Regions from separate parts of the Photobacterium sp. MCCC 1A19761 genome, predicted to be linked through region 1. Evidence: riboswitches for the same ligand, from Rfam matches in the RefSeq annotation. Region 1 holds a riboswitch; the other holds the start of a gene.
The links. Region 1 has a riboswitch for lysine ahead of lysC (lysine-sensitive aspartokinase 3). Riboswitches for the same ligand answer to the same signal wherever they lie in the genome.
Positions count from the first base shown of each region.

Region 2: it holds a riboswitch for lysine, as region 1 does, so the genes downstream of both, dapA (4-hydroxy-tetrahydrodipicolinate synthase) here and lysC (lysine-sensitive aspartokinase 3) in region 1, are expected to answer to the same signal.

Region 1 is NZ_JAZGTF010000006.1:6,271-10,457, forward strand. Features, by position in the region: gene metH (methionine synthase) at 1-378, shown strand, start outside; gene lysC (lysine-sensitive aspartokinase 3) at 470-1,840, opposite strand; lysine riboswitch at 1,953-2,132, opposite strand; gene VV869_RS07825 (pyridoxal-phosphate-dependent aminotransferase family protein) at 2,372-3,490, shown strand; gene VV869_RS07830 (PglL family O-oligosaccharyltransferase) at 3,640-4,187, opposite strand, start outside.
Region 2 is NZ_JAZGTF010000004.1:191,277-195,463, forward strand. Features, by position in the region: gene VV869_RS07440 (lipoate--protein ligase family protein) at 1-140, shown strand, start outside; gene VV869_RS07445 (AzlC family ABC transporter permease) at 388-1,119, shown strand; gene VV869_RS07450 (AzlD family protein) at 1,116-1,424, shown strand; lysine riboswitch at 1,536-1,705, shown strand; gene dapA (4-hydroxy-tetrahydrodipicolinate synthase) at 1,782-2,801, shown strand; gene VV869_RS07460 (succinylglutamate desuccinylase/aspartoacylase family protein) at 2,831-3,937, shown strand; gene VV869_RS07465 (bifunctional diguanylate cyclase/phosphodiesterase) at 4,167-4,187, shown strand, end outside.

The DNA of each region.
Region 1 (4,187 bases):
GCCGAGTACCTGCATGAGCAGGTGCGAAAGGAGATCTGGGGCTATTCACCGGAGGAAGATTTGTCGAATGATGATCTGATCCGGGAAAAATATCAGGGGATCCGTCCGGCGCCGGGGTATCCGGCCTGTCCGGAACATACTGAGAAAGGCACCCTGTGGGAGCTGCTGAAGGTTGAAGAAACGATCGGGATGTCGCTGACGACCAGTTATGCCATGTGGCCGGGCGCGTCGGTGTCGGGTTGGTACTTCTCCCACCCGGACGCGCGCTACTTTGCCGTTGCCCAGATCCAGGAAGATCAGCGTGACAGCTACGCTGAGCGCAAAGGCTGGGATTTGATTGAAGCAGAGAAATGGCTGGGGCCGAACCTGTCGGCTTAGGCTTATGGGTTGGCTTAGGCTCATCGATGAAAGCACCATCACGAAGGGCGCCGATTGGCGCCCTTGCTGTTTCTGGCGTGAGCGATGTGGCTCAGGCTTCCAGGATCTGGCGGTGCAGCGACTGGACCACCGATTTGGCATCCTGCTCCTGGACCAGGAAGCAGAGGTTATGCGGGCTGGCGCCGTAGCAGATCATACGCAGGTTGTAGTCATCCAGCGAGCCGAAGATTTCTTTGGCGGAACCTTTGGTCTGGCTCATCCGGTTGCCAATCAGGGCTACCAGGCACAGGCCCTGCTCAACCTCGACCCGGCACAGCTGGCTGAGTGCTTCCACAGCGGCTTCCGGGAGCTGCGGCGCGCCGCCGGCGGTGTCGGTTTTATCCAGAGTCAGGGAAACACTGACTTCGGAGGTCGTAATGAGATCGACCGAGACTTTGTGCTCGGCCAGGATCCGGAACACCTCCGCCAGAAAACCGTAGGCATGGAACATGTTCAGGCTGGTCAGGGTCACCATGGTCTGGTTGCAACGCAGGGCGAGGGCCCGGAACAGCGGTGCATCACTGACTCGATCACGGATCCAGGTCCCGCCTTGCTCCGGTGCCCGGGACGACCCGATAAACACCGGGATCTGCTGGCGGATTGCTGGGACCAAAGTGGACGGGTGCAGGATCTTGGCCCCGAAGTTGGCCATCTCGGACGCTTCGCTGAAACTGATTTCCCGGATGGGCTTGGCTGCGGCCGTGATCCGGGGATCGGTGGTATACATGCCTGGGACATCAGTCCAGATTTCCAGTGTGGTGGCGCGAAGCGCTTCGGCCACCAGCGCCGCGCTGTAGTCACTGCCGCCCCGGCCCAGGGTGGTGGTATTCCCGTCCTGATCAGCGCCGATAAAGCCCTGGCTGACTACGACCTGCTGGTCCAGCAACGGCTCCAGATGCGCTGTTGCCAGCGCGCGGATGGCATCCGGTTGTGGTATCGCCTTGCCGAACTGGTTGTCGGTGCGCAGGATGTCGCGGATATCGACACGCACCGCGTTCACCCCCAGCTCGCAGAGGATCTGGGTAAACAGGTAGGTAGAGAGGAGCTCGCCATTGGCGACCAGTTGATCGGTCAGCTGGGCACTAGGCTGGGTTGCAGCCTGCGCGGCCAGTGTCGCGACGTTGTCGAGATGGTCATTGATCGCCGGCGTAATTGGCTCCGGCGATGCCAGCTCGTTCAGGACGGCGTAGTGGATATCTTTCAGCTGGGTCAGTAATTGCTGGCGTCGGTCTGTGTCCCGCACCCCGCCGGCCAGTTCAACCAGCAGGTTGGTGACGCCGGAGCAGGCGCTGATCAGCACCACCCGGGCTGCCGGGTTATGTTTGATGATCATGGCACTGCGGTGCATGGCGGTAAAATCGGCAACACTGGTGCCGCCGAATTTGGCGACGGTTAGGGCGGCAGCGTTATCAACAGGGCTCAAAGCAAGTCTCCCAATATCAGTAATGGTGATGAAGATAGGGACTGACTCGGGAGGTTAGTTCCCGACATCCAAGGGTCAGGAGAGCAAATCGGTGAGACGGATAGTTCGCGCTACAACCAGAAGCTCCCCACCTTTCACGATGAAAGGTGACAGCCAGAAGGATTCAACCTTACTGGCCGATACTACCGTTCCCCGAGTCCGGCAGTATCTCGGCGTTACTCCCCCTCGCCAGGATGCCTCGGGGTGGGGCCCCGCAACCTGGTTACCTGGGTAACGCTCCTCTTCTGTTTTTTCCCTGATGATACTTTGATCATCAGGGTGAACAAAAAACGTCCTTCATTGAAGCGGATTTACCGGGGGCTTGTCAATGGGCGAATGAAAAATTATGCGGGGAAAATGCAAGGGTGATCGTTGCGGGGGTGCAGGGTTGCGTCCGGGGGCAATTCCCTGAATACTGGGATATTCCCTGAAACGTTGCCGGTTTTGGTTGCCGCTCAGAGAAATATGAACGCTTACCCAGGAGATATAATAATGACAATTGGTAGTTTTTATCCACCACAACGTACACTGATGGGCCCGGGGCCGTCGGATATCTACCCGCAGGTGTTGCAGGCGCTGAGTCGTCCGACGGTCGGTCACTTAGATCCGCTGTTTATCGGCATGATGGATGAGCTGAAACAACTGCTGCAGTACGCCTTCCAGACCCAGAACCCGTTCACCATTGCCGTGTCTGCGCCGGGTAGTGCCGGCATGGAAGCGTGTTTCGTCAATTTGGTTGAGCCGGGCGATAAAGTGATCGTCTGCCGCAATGGCGTGTTTGGCGATCGGATGCGGGAAAATGTCGAGCGCTGTGGCGGTGAGGCAGTGATGGTCGATAATGCCTGGGGAGAGCCGGTTGACCCGCAGTTGGTCGAACAGGCACTGGAGGCTAACCCGGATGCCAAAATCGTGGCTTTTGTCCATGCCGAAACCTCGACTGGCGCCCTGAGCGATGCTGAAGCGATTGCCAAGTTAGCCCGCCAGCATGACTGTCTGACCATTGTCGACGCCGTGACCTCGCTAGGCGGCGTCCCGCTGCTGGTGGACGAGTGGCAGCTGGATGCCGTGTATTCGGGCAGCCAGAAGTGTTTGTCCTGTGTCCCGGGCCTGTCGCCGCTGACTTTCTCGCCGCGTGCGGTGGAGAGAATTCAGCAGCGCCAGAGCAAAGTTCAGAGCTGGTTCCTGGATCAAAGCCTGGTGCTGGGATACTGGAGCGGTGAAGGCAAGCGCAGCTACCACCATACTGCGCCGGTGAACAGCCTGTACGCCCTGCATGAAGCGCTGGTGCTGCTGAAAAATGAAGGGCTGGAAAATGCCTGGCAGCGCCATCAGGATGCGCACCGGGAGCTGCGTGACGGACTGGAGAAACTCGGGATCGAATTTGTGGTCGAGGAAGCGTCCCGCTTGCCGCAGCTCAATGCGGTGTACATCCCGGACGGTGTCGATGATGCGCAGGTTCGTCAGACCTTGCTGGAGCGTTACAACCTGGAAATTGGTGCCGGACTGGGCGCTTTGGCCGGGAAGGCGTGGCGGATTGGTCTGATGGGATACGCGGCCCGCAGCGAAAATGTGGCGCTGTGCCTGAAGGCCCTGGAGTCGACGCTGAAGTAAGTCAGCTCGGAATCAACCGGAGGCCCGGCACGTGTGCTGGGGGCAGGATCAACAACGGCTACCTCGGTAGCCGTTTTTTTGGGCGTCTGCTCAGCCCGTGAGCCGTGAGCCGTGCACACGGGTCCGTTTCCCGTTTCCTGAGTGGCGTATTACTGCGCGACGGTAGATGGCAGACTTGGCGTCACGCCCTGGCTGACGGGCTGTGCAGCGCCCTCAAAGAGGGAGGCCAGTGCGTCCGGGCTGAAATCATCGGCCGGAAACAGGTACTCGGCTTCCTGGCGAATTTGGGCGGCCCGCGCCGGATCGTCCAGCAACTGGTAGGCGGCGATGAGGTTCTGGTACAAGGCCGGCCGTGGCCAGCTTTTGGCTTTCTCGGTGGCCCAGTCGACATAGTGCTGGATCAGGTCCGGATCCTGAGTTGCTGCGCCCAGGTGGAGTTGGGTGATCGCCAGATCCCACGAGAGCCGGGTTTCCCAGGCCCATGGATTGTTCACGCGTTGCAGATAGCTGATCTCCGGTGGCCGGGAAGTTTCAAACTTGGTCAGCCAGTAGCCCGAGTAGAGTGTGGTCACCATATAGCCGCTGATCAGCAGCGGCAGCAGGATCATGCTGATGCGGATTGTCAGGACATAGTTGATCTTGAGTTTGTAGTACTTGGCGGTGAGGTTATCCACCCAATAGATCAGGAGCACAAAGA
Region 2 (4,187 bases), on a different contig from region 1:
TGGCGAGCGTACATACCCCGCTGTTTGAGCACCTGCAATCCCCACCTACCGTGGACGCGCTGTTCCAACAGTTAACCAGCGCCTTTTTACAATCCCCTTCCCTGTCCCAACCCGGATCGCGTCCTGAAAAACTGGCCTAATCACTTTCTGTCCGGCTATCCTCATCGCCGGGCAGAGATATCCCCGAGCAAATGTTATGAATATGTTGAATATCCATGTCAGGCATGGCACTCTTCCCGGTACAGCCTAATTGTATAATAAATCAATCATGGCGCTACGCATGAGCCTCATGACCGAGGCAAGCGGCGACGCTCTGCCAGCCCGAACGATTGTTGTATCCCCTTGGATTGACATCGACTCAAATCACTTCACGTTGAAAAGATAATCATGCAAACCGACACACAACAGGATTTAATCCCGGAGACTCGCCTCCACGAGTTCACCTACACAGATGTCTGGAACGGCTTCACGCAATTGGTCCCCCTCTCCTTTTTCGTCATCGTTTTCGGGATCGCGTTCGGGGTGGCTTCGGCGCAAACCGGGCTGGACAACGTTTCAACCATGCTGATGAGTGCCCTGGTATTCGCCGGCGCATCTCAGTTCGCAACGTTGGATTTATGGGGAGCCGACGTGCCCATCATTCCGGTGATGGTCACCGTCTTTGCCATTAATGCACGGCATCTGTTAATGGGGGCAACGCTCTACCCGTGGTTGCGTGAGTTGCCTCCAGCGAAACGCTACGGGGTGATGCTGCTGGCATCGGATGCGAACTGGGCCATGTCGATGCAGGCTTTCAGCCGCAAAGAGCCCGGTCTGGGCCTGCTGATCGGCGGCGGGCTTGCACTGTGGTCATTCTGGATTATCGGCACCTGGCTTGGCCTGTATTTCGGCAATGCCATTTCTGATCCGGTCAGCCTCGGGCTGGATATGGTGATGGGCTGTTTTTTGCTGTCCATGATTGGCGTGGGCCCGAAGAACCTGCGCGTGTTTGCTATTTGGGCCGCCGCTGCCGGGTCATCTCTCTTGGCCTATTGGTATTTACCTGAGAACAGCCATGTCGTTGTCGGTGCGATTGCCGGTGGAACGCTGGGCGCATTTTGGACGGAGAAAAAGTCATGAGCATTGAAACCAGCTTTAGCGGTACCTTATTGATTATCCTGATCATGGCACTGGTGACCCTCGCCACACGCTGGGGCGGGGTGTTTATCATGTCGTTCATTCCGATTGGCTACCGGGTACAGCAGTTTATTACCGCGATGTCCGGCTCGGTGCTGGTTGCCTTATTGGCGCCTTTGGCGGTCGAGGGCGATCTGGGCGCCCGTTTGGCGCTACTCTCAACCGCCGTCGTGATGTTTATCTGGCAGAAACCCCTCCCGGCGATCACCGCAGGGATCATCGCCGCGGCACTCACCCGACAATTTTAGGACTTTGACGGCGAAGCGTGAAATAAAATGAGCTAAAGCCGCATAAAAAATCACGACGGAGATTGACATCCCGTCACCATTGATGATTGAATCAAATCATTCCCTCTCAAAGGGATCAGAAGAGGCGCGTTAACCAGGTAGTCTGTCGGAGGTATCCAAATACCGCTGAACACAGATCAGGGGGCTTAACGCCGAGGTAAGTTTGTATTTGGAAGCAGGCTTATCGGTCACTGGGGCTGAATCCCCAGGGCTGTCACCGCTGGTGGAGAGCTTCTGGTGTTTGTGCTTTTTTGCCCTCAAGAATGGCTCACAGCCATCGGCTTTCTTCGCAATGCCAAGCTCTCTAAACGGATAACAATGACATTCGGATTAGAGATGCCAATTCACAATTCATGCCCTACAACAGAAATTCTGGTATCGCCGCAAGCCACGTCACTCAACCAGACAACGCTATGGACGGCTTTGATCACCCCTTTTCGCGACGATGAGTCGATTGACTTTGAGACACTGACCCAACTAGCCACCGAACAAGACGCCGCCGGTAACGGGATCCTGCTGCTTGGCAGTACCGGGGAAGCACTGGCGATGACACCGACCGAGCAGCAAGCGGTGGTTCGTCATATATGTGCGCTAGAGCTGTCCGTGCCGCTGATGGTCGGCGTCGGCGGCTTCCAGCTTCAGCAGCAACTGCAATGGCTGACCTTCTTAGCCGATTATCCAATTGATGCCCTGCTGCTCCCGGTCCCTTTGTATGCAAAGCCCGGTGCAGCCAGCCAGCAAAAGTGGTTCGAAACCCTGCTGGATGCCAGCCGCTGGCCTTGCATGATTTATAATGTGCCCTCACGGACCGGCGCCGCTCTGGATGCGCAAACTCTGGGCGCAATTTCCGCCCATCCGAATGCCTGGGCGGTCAAAGAAGCCAGTGGCAGCGTGGAGGTGTTCACCCGTTATACGCAAGCCGCCCCGACGCTGCAGTTTTTCTGTGGTGACGATGCGCTGTTTGTTGACTTTGCCGCTGCCGGGGCCTGTGGCCTGGTGTCTGTAGCCGGGAATGCCTGGCCGGAAGCAACCGCCCTGTACGTTCACCAAACCCTGAGCCAGACGGCACCCAGCGTTCAACAAGTACCAAGCTTTCAGCAGGAGCCAAGTTTTAAACAGGAACCAAGCTTTAAACAACTGTGGCAAAGCGCGGGCAACAGCCTGTTTTGCGCAGCGAACCCAATTGCGGTCAAAGCCCTGATGCAGCACCAGGGGCGTCTGCGCCACGCCGGGCTGCGTCCGCCGCTATACATGGACGAATTACCGGATCTGACGCCGGTTCTCAATGCCAATCACGAAATCAATCAGTGGATGCACAGCTGCCAGGCTCAATCATAATGACGGCTGCGCCCGATAACGAGTTCCTTATGATCACAACCACAACTGTTAAAGTCGGTGAGCAACCCACCGGTAATCCGATGGAAGTCCCGGTTATTCATATTCAGGGCCAGGGAAATGGTCCGCGTGTCTACATCCAGGCCAATATCCATGGTGCGGAAGTACAGGGCAATGCGGTCATTTACCAATTGCTGAATCTGTTTCGCCAACATCCCCCGCTCGGGGATGTGGTGATGGTGCCGCAGGCGAACCCGCTCGGCATCAATCAAAAAAGCGGGGAGTTTACACTGGGTCGTTTCGATCCCGTAACCGGTGTGAACTGGAACCGCCAATATCATTTTGGCAGCAGTGTGCTGGAACCTTTTTCCCAAGCCTACCTGAACGCGGAAGAAAGCGAGATCCGGGATGCCTTTCGGGCCCAATTAGTCCAGCAGCTTGAGACAAAACTGGCTTCCCCCTGGGGGCTGACGTGTGGACAACACCTGGCGCTCAACCTGCAAAAAATGGCCGTTGAAGCCGATATTGTGCTGGATTTACATACCGGGCCAATTTCTGCGCGTCACCTGTATGTGCCCGAATATGCCAGAGCGCGCGCTCGCCATTTCCATATTCCGCTCAATATTCTGATCCCGAGCGATTTCAGCGGTGCCATGGACGAAGCCAGCTTCAGCCCATGGTGGCAATTAAGCCAGCACTTTTCCCGGTTAGGACGTGAATTACCGGTAATGGTCGATGCCTTTACCATGGAGCTCGGCTCACAAGAGCGACTGGATGTAGCGGACGCCCGCAAAGATGCCGAAGGCATTTGCAACTATCTGCAACATCAGGGGGTATGGGCCGATCATCCGGTACAACCAACGCCTGCAACGATGCATGCCTGTTACCTTAAGGACTATAAAGCAATCTTCAGCCCTGCCGGCGGTCAGGTTGAATACCAGGCCAGGCTCAATCATCCGCTTCCTGCCGGTGAACCACTGGCAACCCTGTGGCATTTCAACGCATTGGCCAGTGAATCCAATCATAGTCGGGTCATTACCCTACCCTGCGACTGTATTCCTGTACTGCATTTTGCCTCCGCAAGTGTCCAGCAAGGGACTGAGCTCTACAAAGTACTGACCAACACCTTCCCCCTATAGCTGGCCTATCTGGACACATGCTCATCCTGGGTCAACTCAAACCTGCGGGAGTCATGTCCCGCAGTGCCCAGCCCAGCCTGCGTTCATCTCCCCACCACCAACGCATCCCAAAATGGAATCATTACTGCTCACTAATTCACCAGTCACACCGTAACTTGGATGAACTTCACTTCTTTATTCTGAAAAACAGCTACACTGTCGCCGGTTCGCTCACAATTCTCAAAACACTATGTCGGCAAAGCAATTTCAC